DNA from 4 places in the Eubacterium sp. AM05-23 genome. Region 2 is predicted to be linked to each of the others. Evidence: riboswitches for the same ligand, from Rfam matches in the RefSeq annotation. Region 2 holds a riboswitch; each other region holds the start of a gene.
What was found. Region 2 has a riboswitch for cyclic di-GMP ahead of DW091_RS01100 (prepilin-type N-terminal cleavage/methylation domain-containing protein). Riboswitches for the same ligand answer to the same signal wherever they lie in the genome.

Region 1 (3,684 bases), on a different contig from region 2:
CAGGACCTGGAGTGAAAAACAATCATAAACCCAATATCATTGCCATTATGAATGAGTCCTTCAGCGATTTGCGGACCGTGGGGGATTTTTCCACCAATATTGACGTTATGCCCTTTATTGACAGCCTGCAGGAGAATACCATTAAAGGGAATCTTTATGTGTCGGTTTTCGGTGGAGGTACCTGTGACTCCGAATATGCCTTTCTGACCGGAAATACGACGGCTTATCTGCCGGAAAATGCAAGACCCTATCAATTGTATATTAAGGGTCCGGCGCCCAGCCTTACGTCAACGCTGAACTATGAGGGCTACAACAGCTATGCCATCCATCCCGGAGAGCGGAACGCCTGGAACCGTGACAAGGTTTATCCGAATTTTGGCTTTCAGCAGTTTTTCTCAGAAGAAGAATTTTTGGAATCGCAGACGCTTAGAGAAAAATGGGTCAGCGATGCGGCCACCTATGACAAGGTCATTGATCTTTATGAGAACAAGGGGGATAATCCGCTGTTTGTCTTTGATGTGACCATCCAAAACCACGCTGGCTACCAGCTGAACGCTGATGATCTTGATCCAGTGCTTCTGGAGGGGATGGAGGGAAGTTACCCCGAAACCGAGCAGTATTTATCTCTGATGCGAAACTCCGACGCAGCGTTTAAAGGTCTGATCGATTATTTCAGCGGGCAGGATGAGCCCACGCTGATAGTTATGTTTGGAGATCACCAGGCATATATTGAGCAGGCGTTTTATGAAGAGCTCATGCAGAAGCCTTTGGATCAGTGGAGCACAGAGGAGCTGCAGAAGCGTTACGTCACGCCCTTTGTCATCTGGGCAAACTATGACATCCCAGAGGCCCAGGTGGATAAGCTGAGCATAAATTACCTTTCCAGCCTGCTGCTGGAGCAGGCCGGTATCCAGGGGACGCCCTACAATGATTATTTAATGAGGCTGTCTGAGACACTGCCGGTTATTAATTCTGTAGGGATTATCGATAATGAGGAGCAGTACTTCAGAAGGGGAGACCCGACGATCCACGACCGAGAGGTTCTGGAATACCAGCAGATGCTCTACAATAATATGCTGGATACAGCAAGGCGGCGAAACGATTTGTTTTACCCGGCCGCAGACTTTTAATTAAAAAACCCGGATCTTATCGATCCGGGTTTTTTAGCTATTTTTTCAATTTAAAGCCATCAGTCATTACCTTGATGACATCGCACACGATTTTAGATTGCTCGTCGTCCAGCCCTTCCATTGCAGTGGACAGAAAGTGAATCCGGCTGGTAAAGGACTCGACGGGAAAATCGGCAAGAAGCGCGCTGACAGGAACCTCCAGTGCTTCGGAGATAGTGATGAGTGTTTCAAGTTTGGGCAGATGGGTGCCGCGTTCCAGCATGCTCAGATAATTCGGTGTAATATGAACACGTTCCGCGAGCTGGTACTGCGTCAGTTTTTTATCAAGACGGGCTTCACGAATATGCCTGCCAATAACTTTATTATCCATTGTGGTTAACTCCTCTGCGTGAGATTGGGGCAATAAAAAGACCCCGGCACACAAACCAAGGCAGGGAGATTGCATTCAGTAAGTTTAATACCCGAGCAACCGGCTGTCATTTCATCTCCTGATGAATTAGACCCTTGGCTTTGCGTCACTACCTTTCAGTAGTTTTGCCCTATTTCAAAATGATTCGGATGTATATTATTTACTATAACTCACAATGCGAATGAAGTCAATATTCAATTATAGTTTTGTCCAAGAATTTAAACAAATAATTCAGTGATTTGTTGTTTTGAAATGGTCACACATCAGTTTGACCATATCCTGCACTAAAGTGAGCTCCTCATCTGACAGATTGTCAGACGGAATGGCGAAAGAAGTGTGCGTTTCTTTGCGAGATTCTGCGTGGTCTTCCATCAGAAGATCGTCGGCTGAAACGGACAGGATATTGGCCAGATTGATAAAAGTTTCCAGCCGGGGCAGCTGCGCTCCCCTTTCAATGATACTGAGGTATGTGGGGGTGATACCGGCTTTTTTAGCCAGCTGGTTTTGTGTAAGACGGGCGTCTTTTCGAAACTGGCGAAGCCGCTGCCCGAGGTATTTACTGTTCATCTGGAGTTCCTCCCGAGTGTTTGACAGATATGATTGAAAATAAGGAATCTATAAACAATTTTCATAGTAACATATTTTTGAAAAAGGTTCAAGGATTTTCGAAATAATAGTTATAAAAATAGAATAAAAAGAGAAACGTCTTGTATTGTAAAAGAAAATTTAATAAAAAATAGTTCGATAAAAAAAGACCATGCCCGAAGCGTGGTCTGAAAAACTTATAAATTTTTTAGGGTATCAATGTATTCCTGCTTATCGCGGCTTCCCACGAAACGTTCGACTTCACTGCCGTCCTTTAAGAATACACAGGTCGGGATGCTCATGACATGAAACTGCCTGGCCAGGTCAGTATTTTCATCTACATTCAGCTTGCAGATTTTGGCGGTTGAAGGGACTTCGCCGGCGATTTCTTCGATGATCGGAAGGAGAGCCTTACAGGGACCACACCATTCAGCCCAAAAATCAACCATGACAGGGCCTTCCGTATAGTTCAGAACTTCCGATTCAAAGTTAGTCATATCGACAGAGATGATATTTGCCATCTTTTTCACTCCTTGAATTTTTTTACAGAGATTATCATATCAATAATCCATCTAAAAATAAAGGGGAAAAATCCGGATTTTATGATAAAATAAATTCATGAAAAAACGACTTTTATATACAAGATTACAAGAACTCAGTGACAGAGGGGCTTTGCGGTTTCATATGCCCGGGCACAAGGGAAATTTTTGTTTTGATAATGAAAACTGGGCAACTCTGGATGTCACAGAGATACCTGGCGCGGATAACCTGCACGATCCCTCCGATATTCTTTTAAAGGTTCAGAAAAAGCTGGCAGAAGCTTACGGGTCGGAGGAGGCCTGTATTCTGGTAAACGGCACCACAACCGGCATACAGAGTGCCATTATGGGTGTTTGCAGAGAAGGCGAGAGCCTTCTGGTGCCGTTAAACTGCCACCGTTCTGTTTATGCAGGGCTGGCCCTGGGCAGGATAAAAGGTGTTTATTTTGAACCGGAATACGATGCGCGGCTGGGCTTTGGAAAATGTATTTCTCTGGAACAGGTAGAAAAAAATCTGCGGGAGCACCCAGAGGTAAAGGGGATGATACTGGTCAATCCCACCTATTATGGCACGGTCAGTGATGTTGCTGCCATTGCAGAGCTGCTTCATAAAAAAGGCAAGGTGCTGATCGTGGATGAAGCCCACGGGGCACACCTGAAGTTTTGTGCTGAGCTGCCGCCGGACGCGGTGAGCTGCGGAGCAGATATTGTCATTCAGAGCACGCATAAGCTTTTAAGCGCTTTTACCCAGAGCTCTCTGCTTCACATGCAGGGGCCCCTGGTAGAAAGAAGCCGTGTTAAAAAATTTCTGGCCATGCTTCAGTCCTCCAGTCCCAGCTATCTGCTGATGATGAGTGTGGAAAACGCGGTGGACGAAGCTTGCGAAAAGGGAGAAACTGTTTTTAAAACCATTGCGGAGCGTTGGGATTTTTATCAGAAACGGACAGGGGTGGGCGACTGCATTGCTCTGTATACTCCGGAGGATGGGCAGCCCTACGATAAAAGCAAGTGGCTGCTGATG
Region 2 (3,684 bases):
GGCTCATTTTTGACATTGGCGCTGCCAATTCTCTTATACGCCTTTATCAAAGGGCCAAGGGCTTACCTTCTGCCCTGCGGGCTGGTCTATTTCTGCCTGCTGTGCACCAATACCCGCGGCGCTTGGATTGGCAGCTTTCTGGGGTATGTGCTGCTGGGCATGTTTCTGCTGAGAGAAAAAGAAAACCGCTGCCGTTTCGCAGTGGCGAGCGGTGTGTTTGTGCTTTTAACCTTTATTTTCCTGTTTGTGAATACAGGTTTTGGCGCGCGGTTTCTCAGTGTTTTTACGGATTTGTCGAAGATCATCAAGGGAAACGACTGGGAAAAGGGCGGATCATACCGGCTTTTTATCTGGTCAAAAACCCTAGAGCTTATCAAGCTGCGTCCCCTGACTGGCTTTGGCATTGAGACCCTGGGCAAGGTGATGGGCCAGTATTTTGAGCGTGATATTGTAAGGGTGACCGGACACCACCTGGTCATCGACCGTGCCCATAACGAGTACCTGCACATTGCTGTGAGCAGCGGAATCCCTGCGGCTTTCATTTATCTGGCCTTTGAGGGGACGACGCTGTACCAGGGCTTTAAAAGCTGGCGGCAGTCTCCCATGCTTATACCGCTTGTCTGCAGCGTGGCCGCTTATATGGCCGCTTCCTGTTTCAACATCTCTGTGGTGACCGTGGCGCCTGTTTTCTGGATATTTTGCGGAATAATGGTGCGGTTGAGCAATAAAATCCATCAAATTTGAATATGATTTAAGGAAATAAAAAATTGAAAAAATTTTGAAAAAGATTGAGTGTTTTACTCAAATTGTGCTGTTTTTACCATTAGTTTAATGTTGGTGGTAAATGAAACAGCATTTATAATAACTTATAGCTATAAGAAAAGCGAAAAATGCAGATTTGTATGGTTTTAAAAGTGTACAAACCTGTATTAATGGTGAATGACATGAACCTTTTAGAATATTTAAAAGTAACTGGTTTTTATAGTTCTTGACAAATGTCCGAATCAGTTGTAGAATAGAATTGTTCAAAAGGCAAAGCGGCGCGAAAGCCCGTGGCGCAAAACTACAGGGTCTACGTCGGCAGCTCCAGGCCGATATGACAGCCAGCTGCCAAAACGGTGGATGGCCGAAAACCCCTGTTTGGTTTCCGGCTGTTTTTATTTTTTGAGCAGCCTTTAACAAAAAGGACATCTGGGGCAGGTAATGACAATGTTTATAACCGTCATGGCGCGGACGGTTAAAATAAAGGTTTATATTTAAAGGTAAACAAGAGAACATAAAAGGAGAGATGTAAATGATTCAGATGATTAACAAGCTGAAGAAAAACCGTAAAGGTTTTACTTTGGTAGAATTGATTGTAGTATTGGTTATTTTGGCGATTTTAGCGGCATTCACGATTCCGGCGATGTTGGGGTTTATTGAAGATGCAAAAGGTAAAGCTTATGTTTCACAAGCAAGAGAAGTATATTTGGCAGGACAGACTGTAGCTACAGAACAAACACTTGCGGATACTTTCGTGATTAAAAGCAGTGACACTAGTACAGCGGCTACTGCTGTAAAAGATAAATTAAACAGCGATATCCCCGCAAGTGCTACGTGGACTATTACAGTAGGTGATGGCTCGAGAATAGCAAAAGTAGAATATAAAGACGGTGGATTCACAGTTACGATTGATGAAACAGTATCCGGGGGCAATGCAGTAATTAAAAAAGATTAAAACGATAAATGTTTAGTAAAAAATAAAGATATACCTGTTGCTTTTTAAAAAAGTAAATAATCAAGGCCGAGCTTGCAGCGCCGCAGCCGGCCTTTTCTCCCATTTTCTCAGGCGCTTTTTTTATTGCCGAAAGAAAAAACTAAATATAGTGGACAGTTGATCGTTGATAGTGGATAGTTATGGAACAAATTTGTTCTGTAACGATCAACTGTCCATTATCAACGATCAACTGCTTTTCAGGATTTCGGGAGGGGTTTTTCAGTGGAAAATGAAGAATAAAGAATGGCACAGCAGGATTCCGATTTTCTGAACAGGGGGCAGGAAAATGAATTTTCTAAAGCAAAGATTAAAGAACAGCGCGCAGTCCCGTTCGGGCTTTACCCTGGTCGAACTGATTGTGGTACTGGTGATTCTGGCCATCTTAGCCGCCTTTACCATCCCTGCCATGCTGGGGTTTGTGGAGGACGCCAAAGGAAAAGCCGCCATTGTAGAAGCCAGAGAGGTTTATGTGGCAGCGCAAGCGGTAGCTCCGCCGAAGTCACAAAAATAAAATAACCCTCCAACCCGTATCCCGAAAACCCGAAAAGTTAATCAATGGAGAATGGAGAATTGAAAATGGAGAATTACAGGAACAATTTTGCTAAAGGCAAAACTGATTAGAATTAAATCCGCAATGCGGATTTGCACATTTAATTCTCAATTCTGCATTCTCAATTCTCCATTGAAAAAAGAGGTGCCCCCATGACCCTTCGCCGCAAACTTAAAATTCTCATCAAAAGCCCCTCTGGCTTCACCATGATGGAGCTCATCACCGTTATTGTGGTCATTGCCCTGCTGGCAGTGCTCATCATTCCGGGGTACCTCCATTTTATCGATGACGCCAAAAAGGACGCTGCTATTGCCGAGGCCAGAACCATCTACCTGGCGGCTCAGATACGGGCCACAGAGTTTAAATCCGCCGAAACAGCGGAAAACCCCTACCGCATACCAGACGCGAACGACCTTCGGGATCTGGTGGGGCCGGACAACATCTACGAAGGGGTTACAAAGCTGACCATTGTGGACGACAACCGGGACGGTACCATTGATAAAATTGAGATGATTAAAAATAACATCAATGTTATAATTGAACCAGGAAAGCGCGTTGTGGTTGACGGGAAGGAAGTTTCAGCCTACAAAGGAGAAACAGACGTCAAGTAGCGAATGATAATAGCAGTGGATAGTTGATAGTGAGTAGTTAAGGAACAAAATCACTCTGTGATTTTGAATTCAAATCAAATTTGCAAAGCAAATTTGTTCCGTAACTATCAACTATCCATTATCAACTATTCACTAAAAAGCCTGGAGGTTCATCTTTGGAAGATTCTTTAACCTTAATCTATTTTGTATTGTATGCCTTTGTCTTTATCTTTGGCTGTATGATTGGCAGCTTTTTGAATGTGGTGGTCTACCGGGTGCCCATTGGTATTTCCATTGCCAGGGGCCGGTCCTTTTGCCCAAACTGCGGCAAGCCCATTGCGTTTTATGATAATATCCCGCTGCTCAGCTATCTTTGGCTGCGGGGAAAATGCCGGAAATGCGGGGCGAAGATTGCGCCGCGGTATTTTTTCACGGAGTTGTGCGGCGGGCTGCTGGCCCTGCTCATGGCCTGGCACTACGATTTTGGCTTTCAGGCTGTGGTTGGGTTTGCGGTGGCGGCCATTTTATTGGCGGTTACCCTCATTGATTTCGATACCATGACCATTCCGAACGGTCTGGTCATCGCTTTGATCATTCCCGCGGCGGCAAGCTATTTTGTATTTCTGGAGCCCAGCCTTATTTCCCGGGTAATCGGTGTGTTTGTCATATCGGTCCCCATGCTGGTGTTATCCCTGGTTATCCCCGGCGGCTTTGGCGGCGGCGACGTCAAGCTGATGGCTGTGGCCGGGTTTCTCCTCGGCTGGCCCTGCACCCTGCTGGCCACCTTT
Region 3 (3,684 bases), on a different contig from region 2:
TGATCCGGCAGGTTTCCTCCCAGACGTATTCGTCCAGCTTGATGATGAAGCCGTTGCGCTCAAAAAGCGGGATGAAACGGTAGGGCGTCAGGAACCCTCTTTCAGGATGATCCCAGCGCACCAGCGCCTCCGCACCGATCACGCTGCCTGTCTGCACATTGTGTTTGGGCTGGAGATACACCTTGAACTGGTGCTTTTTCAGCGCGTCGTCCATCTCGTTTTCGATCCGCTGCTCCTCAATCTGTTTGGCTCTCAGCTTTTTATCGTAAAAGGCCCACTGCTTGATGAGGCTCCCTTTAATGGTCTTCTGGGCCAGGTTTGCCCAGTCACATAGGATACTGATCTGGACATTCCGGTCCCTCACAATGCAGATACCGCAGGAGGGCATAACCTGATAGGTTTCTGAATACTGGTTGATCTCCGCCAGTATTTTCTGAATACGCCTGAGCAGTGGCTCACCCGAACCATAGGACATACAGAGACAGAACACATCGCTGTTCATGCGCCCAAAAGCGTCCATCGGCCCCATATGGCCCGAAATAACAGTTGCCATAAAGCGGAGCAGCCGGTTTCCCTCCTCCCGTCCGTACAGATCATTGATAAACTTAAAGCGGTTGACATCCAGGCGCACCACGGCATATTTCTGCTCCGGATGCTCCCTGAGCAGCTTTTCTGCCCGGGAATAAAAGGTATTGATGTTATAGATACCGGTTAACATATCAAACTCTGCCCGGTACTTCAGGGTTTCGTGCGCGCGCTTGGATTCGTCGATGTCGTTCAGGGTACCGATCACCCGGCTGATGCCGCCATCCTCATTGTAAAGCACATTAAATACAATTTTACACCAGATATAGCGGCCTTTCTTATTGCAGAGCCGGATTTCCAGCTCTACCTGCCCGTTGCTGATGGCGTCCATGCTCATTTTCTGCTTTAATATTTCAATATCGCCGGGGTGGACGACCCCATCGTCAAGCCAGATTTCCTTGATGTCCCGGCCGTCATAGCTGCCCATAAAATTTTCCGAAAACCGGGGCGCATAATAGCGCTCTCCGGTCTCTGGGTTCCACTCAAATACCAGGGTGTTTGTCTGCCCAATCACCAGACGGTAACGCTCGTCATCCATCTGCTTTTTCTGAAGGCTTTGGTTTTCCTTCTCAACGGCTTCCAGCTGTTTTTTATAATCAATATCCATGATAAAGCAGAGCAGGATCTCATCCTCCTCGCCTTCAATATCCGCTGGAAAAACGGTCAGCGAGGCCCAGTGATAGGCGCCGTCCTCCCAAAGCTTACGGAACTCTCCAATGACGCTGGTCTTTCCGGAAGCCAGTGCCGCGTGTATTTTATCAATATCAAAAAAATCCAAAAAACGTCTCGAATCCTCCGGGTGAATCATGTGCGCTGCCACATCGGCAATACCGTCTGTCAAAGCGCCGTCTTCTGGCGGCGTCACATATTTACCCTCTACATGGTAGATGATCCGATAATGATTTTTGGTAATGTTCAGTTCATAGAGCTCGTCGTAAATATTACGCAAAGCTACGTTATAAACATTATTTTCAATGGTTTCGTTTGTCTTTTTTCCTGCCATTTTACAGCTCCTGTTATGGGTTTAACTGCAGCTGGCTACCCTACAATGTATGTTTAGGCCCTGTAGCTTTGCGTCTCTGTCTTTCAGCAGATTTGCCCTAGTATTAATCTCGTTTATATTTTACTCTATTATATAATAGATTTTTTTGAAACACAACTCCTATTTTCCACCAAAAAAGCAGGCTTAAGCCTGCTGGTATTTCTGGTTATTCGTTCTCTTCCTCTTCGTTAATCAGGTAGGTTAAGGTAAACAGACTGTCGGTGATGTTCACACTCTCTACCACCACGTCGTCCGGCACCGTCAGGTCCAGAGGCACGAAGTTTAGAATCGCTTTGATCCCGAGCTCTACGACACGGTCTGTGGTTTCCTGCCCGACCTTCTGCGGTACACTCAGGATACAGATATCAATCTTATGGTGCGCCACAAAGGCGTCGAGATCGTCCATGTGGTACACGGTCACGTCTCCGACCTTTTTGCCAATCTGATCCGGATCCACGTCGAACATGGCCTTGAAGTGAATGCCCTCTTCCTTAAAGCGCTCGTAATTGACAATGGCATGTCCCAGGTTCCCAGAACCGATGATAATGCAGTTATACTGGAGATCAAGCCCCAGAATTTTGCGAATGGCCTCCTTCAGCTCTTTTACCTTGTAGCCGTAGCCCTGCTGTCCGTAAGCGCCAAAGGAATTCAGGTCCTGCCGGATCTGCGAGGCGGTCAGCCCCATCATAGCCGCCAGCTCCTTAGACGAGATTTTTTCAATATGTTGATCCTGTAAATCGGTTAAATACTGGTAATACTTGGGCAGACGCTTAACAACTGTCATCGATACCCTTTTTGAAAAAGTTTGCATTCTGCACTCCCCTCCTGCGTCGTACTTATCCTTTTTATTATATCAAGTTGTTAAAAAAACGTCAATTTTTATGGTCGAATTAATTAAAAAAGTGTCAAAGTTTTTTAATTCCTTCAGAAACCGGGCAAACAAGCGCCTTCGGGGTGTCTTTAAAAGCAATTAATCGGTGATGTCCGACATCAAGTTAAGGTGCGGGCTGCCAATCACCTTGGCCACATCCAGCACAAAAGCAATGCCCATGCCCGGCCTGTCGATTTCGATTTTCTTCTGGATCGAGCAGAGCACCGCGTTCCTTATGGACGCGTCCACCAGAATCAGAACGATCTCCTTTTCAGGCTCAATGGTGATGCCGAAAAACCGGGCGTTCTCATGGATGCCGGACCCGCGGCCATACATAACGGTCGCTCCGTCAGCGCCGCCCTGCTTGGCCGCGTCAATGACCTCGCCGGACATATCTTTTTCCACAATCACCACAATCAGTTCGGTCTTAATCTTATTTCTGTCTTCCATTTTTTCCTCCATCATTCGCTAAGTAATCTACATATTATATATGATTAAAATCTTCTGTCAATACCGGTTAAGAATCACGCGGCTGCTTTTCACACTGCCTTTTCCTGTAGGCCTCCTTCTGCTTATAAAAGAAGCCCAGAAGCAGGGTTGTCAGAATCGGCGCAAGGGCAATCAGCGCTACCACGCCAAAGCCGTCCAGCAGCGGATTTCGTCCTGGCGTCGCGCCCGCCACAGCCACTGAAAGAGACAGAATAAAGGTCGAGCACATGGGGCCAGTGGCTACGCCGCCGTTATCAAAGGCCATAGCCAGAAAATTCGGCTCCACAAAGCGGCCGAGAATAAAGGCCAGTATATAGCCCGGAATCAAAATCCACCAGAGCGAAATACCGGCCAGCAGCCGGATCATGGCCGTCATAACCGCTAACGCCACGCCCAGCGAGATCGCAAGCAGCATAACGCGTGCTTTGATGGCGCCGCTGGTCATTTCCTCAACCTGCTTTACCATGACCTGGACGGCTGGCTCGGCAAAGGCGACCAGAAAACCGATGGCAAAGCCCAGCGGAATGAGAATCCAGCTGTACTCAAGCTCTGCAAGGGCTGTGCCCAAAAATTCGCCGGCCGGTACAAAGGCAATGTTTACGCCCTGGAGAAACAGCACCAGCCCCAGGTAAGTCACCACAAAGCCGCCTATAATCCGCTTGATAATAGGAGCCCGCAGCCGCAGCGCAATGACGTT
Region 4 (3,684 bases), on a different contig from region 2:
ATTTTTGGTCTCTTTGGTATGGCGTTTTTCGTGGTCGCGCTCAAATTTCAAATATCCTTACTGTCAGGGAGCTTAACCGTGGCGATTATTCTGCTTCCGGTCATTATACGGAGTACAGAGGAAGCCCTGAAAACCGTCCCGGTCAGTTACCGCGAAGGCTCCCTGGCTCTTGGGGCAACAAAGCTGCAGACCGTGTTTAAGGTCGTGCTGCCATCTGCAGTCCCCGGTATTGTGACGGCGGTGCTCTTAAGTATTGGCCGTGTGATCGGCGAATCTGCGGCGCTGCTGCTCACTGCGGGCACCGTTGCGCAGATTCCGGGAACGCTGCTTTCGCCGGGGAGCACACTGACGGTTCAGGCCTACTATGTGGCTAAAGAGGAAGGAAATATCGAACTGGCCTGTGCTATTGGTATTATTATTGTATTGATTGTCATTGTATTGAATATTTTATCAAGACTGGCAGCGGACAAGCTGGATGTTGCCCATAAAAAATAGACGAGGTTAAAATGGATAAGAAGAAAAAATTTGATGTGAAGGATCTGGATTTGTATTATGGTGATTTTCAGGCCTTAAAAAAAATCAATATTGATATTTATGAAAATGAAGTGACCGCTTTTATCGGCCCGTCAGGCTGTGGAAAATCTACATTTCTGCGCTGTCTGAACCGCATGAATGACTTAATTGACTCGGTTCGTATCGAGGGGACCCTGAATTTTGACGGTAAAAATATCTATGAAAAAGATACGGACGTTATCCAGCTCAGAACAAAGGTGGGCATGGTTTTCCAAAAACCTAACCCGTTTCCGATGAGTATCTACGATAATATCGCCTATGGTCCAAAATGCCAGGGCTTGAAAGATAAGAAGAAACTTGATAAAATTGTACACGACAGTCTGGTAGGAGCGGCTCTGTGGGATGAAGTCAGCGACCGTCTGGGCAAATCCGCCCTCGGCCTTTCCGGTGGGCAGCAGCAGCGTCTGTGCATTGCCAGGACCATCGCCATGCAGCCAGAGGTTATCCTGATGGATGAGCCAACCTCGGCCCTTGACCCAATCGCTACTTCAAAAATTGAAGATTTGATGGAGGAGCTTAAAAAGGACTACACCATTATCATCGTCACACATTCCATGCAGCAGGCTGCCAGAATTTCAGACAGAACCGCTTTCTTCCTTATGGGAGAAATTATTGAGTACAATGAGACAAATACTATTTTCATGAATCCAGAAGATAAAAGGACTGAGGATTATATTACCGGCCGATTCGGTTGATAAAGGAGCGAATGATGCGAGAAGTTTATAACGAAGAATTAAAAACCATTAAGAATGAAATTTTATTGATGTCTTCCCAGGCAGAACGCATGCTGTCGGATTCGATTACGGCGCTGGAAGAACAAAATGTCAAGCTGGCCAGAAGCGTCATCAGCCGGGATGACATTGTGGATTTAAAGGAAATCCAGCTTCAGCAGATTGTCAGCGAGGTGATTGCGAGGCAGCAGCCCGTCGCAGGGGATTTGAGAAGACTTTCCTCCACCTATAAAATTATTACAAATCTTGAAAGAATCGCTGACCTGGCGGTGAATATCTGCCAAAAGGTGATCTGCCTGCGTAAGGAAGAGTACTATAAAAAACTGGACAATATCCCGCAGATGGCAAAGATGGTGGAAGATCAGCTTAAAATGTGTATTCAGGCTTATATTGACGAGGATATCAGCAAGATGGATGATGTGATCCGCTATGAGGATGAAATCGACCGTTTGAACAATACCCTGCACAGCGACTGTATCGCAGAGATCAACCAAAATCCGGAAATGGCGCTTCAGGCTATGAGCTTTTCTTTTATAGGGAGCCATTTGGAAAGAATTGGTGATCATGCCACTAATATTTTTGAGACCGTCTATTTTATTGTCACTGGAAATTATATGGATTTTAATGACTTAAATACAATCCCAGAGGACGAATAAACCATAGGTTTTATCCTGGACCAGAGTAGATTTTTGCGCTGGTCTTTTTTTATTTATGCAAAATAATCAAAGAATCTTGACGAAAAGAATCGTGCTTGATATAATGAGGCATAATCTATACTGATTTTAATTTAATAACGTTTTTAATACGTAAAAAGGGCAAATCTGCTGAAAGGCAGAGACGCAAAACTAAAGGGCCTAAAGCCGTTAAACGACGATGGCAGCCAGTTGCTACAGTAATCCATGATTAGTAGGTGGATACCCCACGGCTGCGCCCTTTTGCAGCCGTTTTTTATTTTTAGAAACAGGATTAATTAAAGATCATTCATCAGAATAAGGAAAGGGAAAAGAACATGAAAAAATGGTTGGCTTGTTTTATGTCCGTTGTGATGCTGTTTGCGAGCTTTCCGATATCCATTTTGGCAGAGGAAACTGTACAGGAGACCTCCTCCGAAACTGCGGAAACGGATATTGTGACAGAAAATCAGGAAGAGGCCGGGCCAGAGGAAGCCTTGGAGGTCATCTCCTCTTTGGCAGATGAAGCTTCAGAGCCGCAGGCGGAAGATGAAAAAGACAGCATGATCCGCACTGGCGGATCCGCGGAACTTGTCGGGAATATGGAGGTGGAAATCCATTTTACCCAGCCCAAGACAAAGCTGCTTGAAACCGCTGTCCTGACACTGGCTTCCGATGACGGCACCGTAAAGGCAATCCTATTAAAAGATATCGTAAATGAAAAAACCTTAACTGATTTTGGCGGCAGGAGCATTCAGTACAAAACCTTGCTTTTTGATAAAGCCTCCGATAACAGGGAGAGCAGCAATGTTTTTTACGATGCACAAAACCCAGATGCAAAAATTTATTTTGCCAATGTCAATTTGTATAATCTGCCAGTCGGCGACTATACAATAACTGTTTCGGATATGGGGATAATCCCTGTGCAGGCACGGGTACGCCTTGAGGGAAGCTCGAAACGTGTCGAGTTTATGGACGGTGCAGTTTTAGCTGGAGACGTAGATAGTAACGGTATTATTGACGATGCCGACTACGACGCTGTCATGAAAAAGCTGGGCTCCTCCGAAACCGATTATGATCTTAATGGAGATGGACTTGTCGATATTGTCGATCTGGTCTATCTGCAGGAAAATATGGGCGAGGCCTATGATGCCGAAAAGGTACAGATCAGTGATACGTCCCCGATTGTGGATCCGGGAAATGTGGTCATTGAAAAAAATGTATCCAATCCTGTCGTGGTTAAAAGCGGTGATATTGCTCAGCTTTTCAGCACGGCTTCTGACCAGGCAGCATCAGTCCAGTTCGCCAAAGAGGATGAAGGTGTGATTTCTGAGGAAGCGCCGCTGGAGATTCCGCTTGTCATGCAGGAACCCGTCAAGGCAACAGAACTGCGGATTGCCCCCAATGAACTAGGCCTTGAAAATGCGCCCAGAAGGGGACGTGTTGAGGTGGTCGATGAATTCGGGGAAAAAGAAACCCATAGTTTTGACCTCCAGGACAAGGTGGATTATCTCTTTTTAACCGATGAAGCTTCCCCGTCGACCATTGTCATTAATTTGGATAAACAGGTAGCCATCAAAAAGGTTACCATCTTTGTGACAGAGACCAATAAGGCGAGCAGCAATCTTGCGGAAATCTCAAAAGTTGAATTTTTAAATAATACCAAGGATAAAATCGTTGAGCAGGTTACGAGCATACCTGCAAATGTC

Region 1: linked by a shared signal. The riboswitch ahead of DW091_RS10255 (helix-turn-helix transcriptional regulator) and the one ahead of DW091_RS01100 (prepilin-type N-terminal cleavage/methylation domain-containing protein) in region 2 are both predicted to bind cyclic di-GMP.
Region 3: linked by a shared signal. The riboswitch ahead of DW091_RS02570 (EAL domain-containing protein) and the one ahead of DW091_RS01100 (prepilin-type N-terminal cleavage/methylation domain-containing protein) in region 2 are both predicted to bind cyclic di-GMP.
Region 4: linked by a shared signal. The riboswitch ahead of DW091_RS17000 (M60 family metallopeptidase) and the one ahead of DW091_RS01100 (prepilin-type N-terminal cleavage/methylation domain-containing protein) in region 2 are both predicted to bind cyclic di-GMP.

The regions. Positions count from the first base shown of each region.
Region 1 covers NZ_QUDF01000006.1:201,061-204,744, reverse strand. Annotated here, with positions in the region: gene DW091_RS10260 (LTA synthase family protein) at 1-1,130, shown strand, start outside; gene DW091_RS10255 (helix-turn-helix transcriptional regulator) at 1,168-1,500, opposite strand; cyclic di-GMP riboswitch class I at 1,592-1,679, opposite strand; gene DW091_RS10250 (helix-turn-helix transcriptional regulator) at 1,771-2,106, opposite strand; gene trxA (thioredoxin) at 2,322-2,645, opposite strand; gene DW091_RS10240 (aminotransferase class I/II-fold pyridoxal phosphate-dependent enzyme) at 2,743-3,684, shown strand, end outside.
Region 2 covers NZ_QUDF01000001.1:262,112-265,795, forward strand. Annotated here, with positions in the region: gene DW091_RS01095 (O-antigen ligase family protein) at 1-744, shown strand, start outside; cyclic di-GMP riboswitch class I at 1,022-1,115, shown strand; gene DW091_RS01100 (prepilin-type N-terminal cleavage/methylation domain-containing protein) at 1,295-1,717, shown strand; gene DW091_RS01105 (type II secretion system protein) at 2,043-2,267, shown strand; gene DW091_RS01110 (type II secretion system protein) at 2,459-2,917, shown strand; gene DW091_RS01115 (A24 family peptidase) at 3,073-3,684, shown strand, end outside.
Region 3 covers NZ_QUDF01000002.1:58,026-61,709, reverse strand. Annotated here, with positions in the region: gene DW091_RS02570 (EAL domain-containing protein) at 1-1,588, opposite strand, end outside; cyclic di-GMP riboswitch class I at 1,612-1,695, opposite strand; gene DW091_RS02565 (redox-sensing transcriptional repressor Rex) at 1,794-2,438, opposite strand; gene DW091_RS02560 (P-II family nitrogen regulator) at 2,598-2,948, opposite strand; gene DW091_RS02555 (DUF1538 domain-containing protein) at 3,016-3,684, opposite strand, start outside.
Region 4 covers NZ_QUDF01000014.1:93,017-96,700, forward strand. Annotated here, with positions in the region: gene pstA (phosphate ABC transporter permease PstA) at 1-495, shown strand, start outside; gene pstB (phosphate ABC transporter ATP-binding protein PstB) at 507-1,268, shown strand; gene phoU (phosphate signaling complex protein PhoU) at 1,280-1,960, shown strand; cyclic di-GMP riboswitch class I at 2,109-2,196, shown strand; gene DW091_RS17000 (M60 family metallopeptidase) at 2,314-3,684, shown strand, end outside.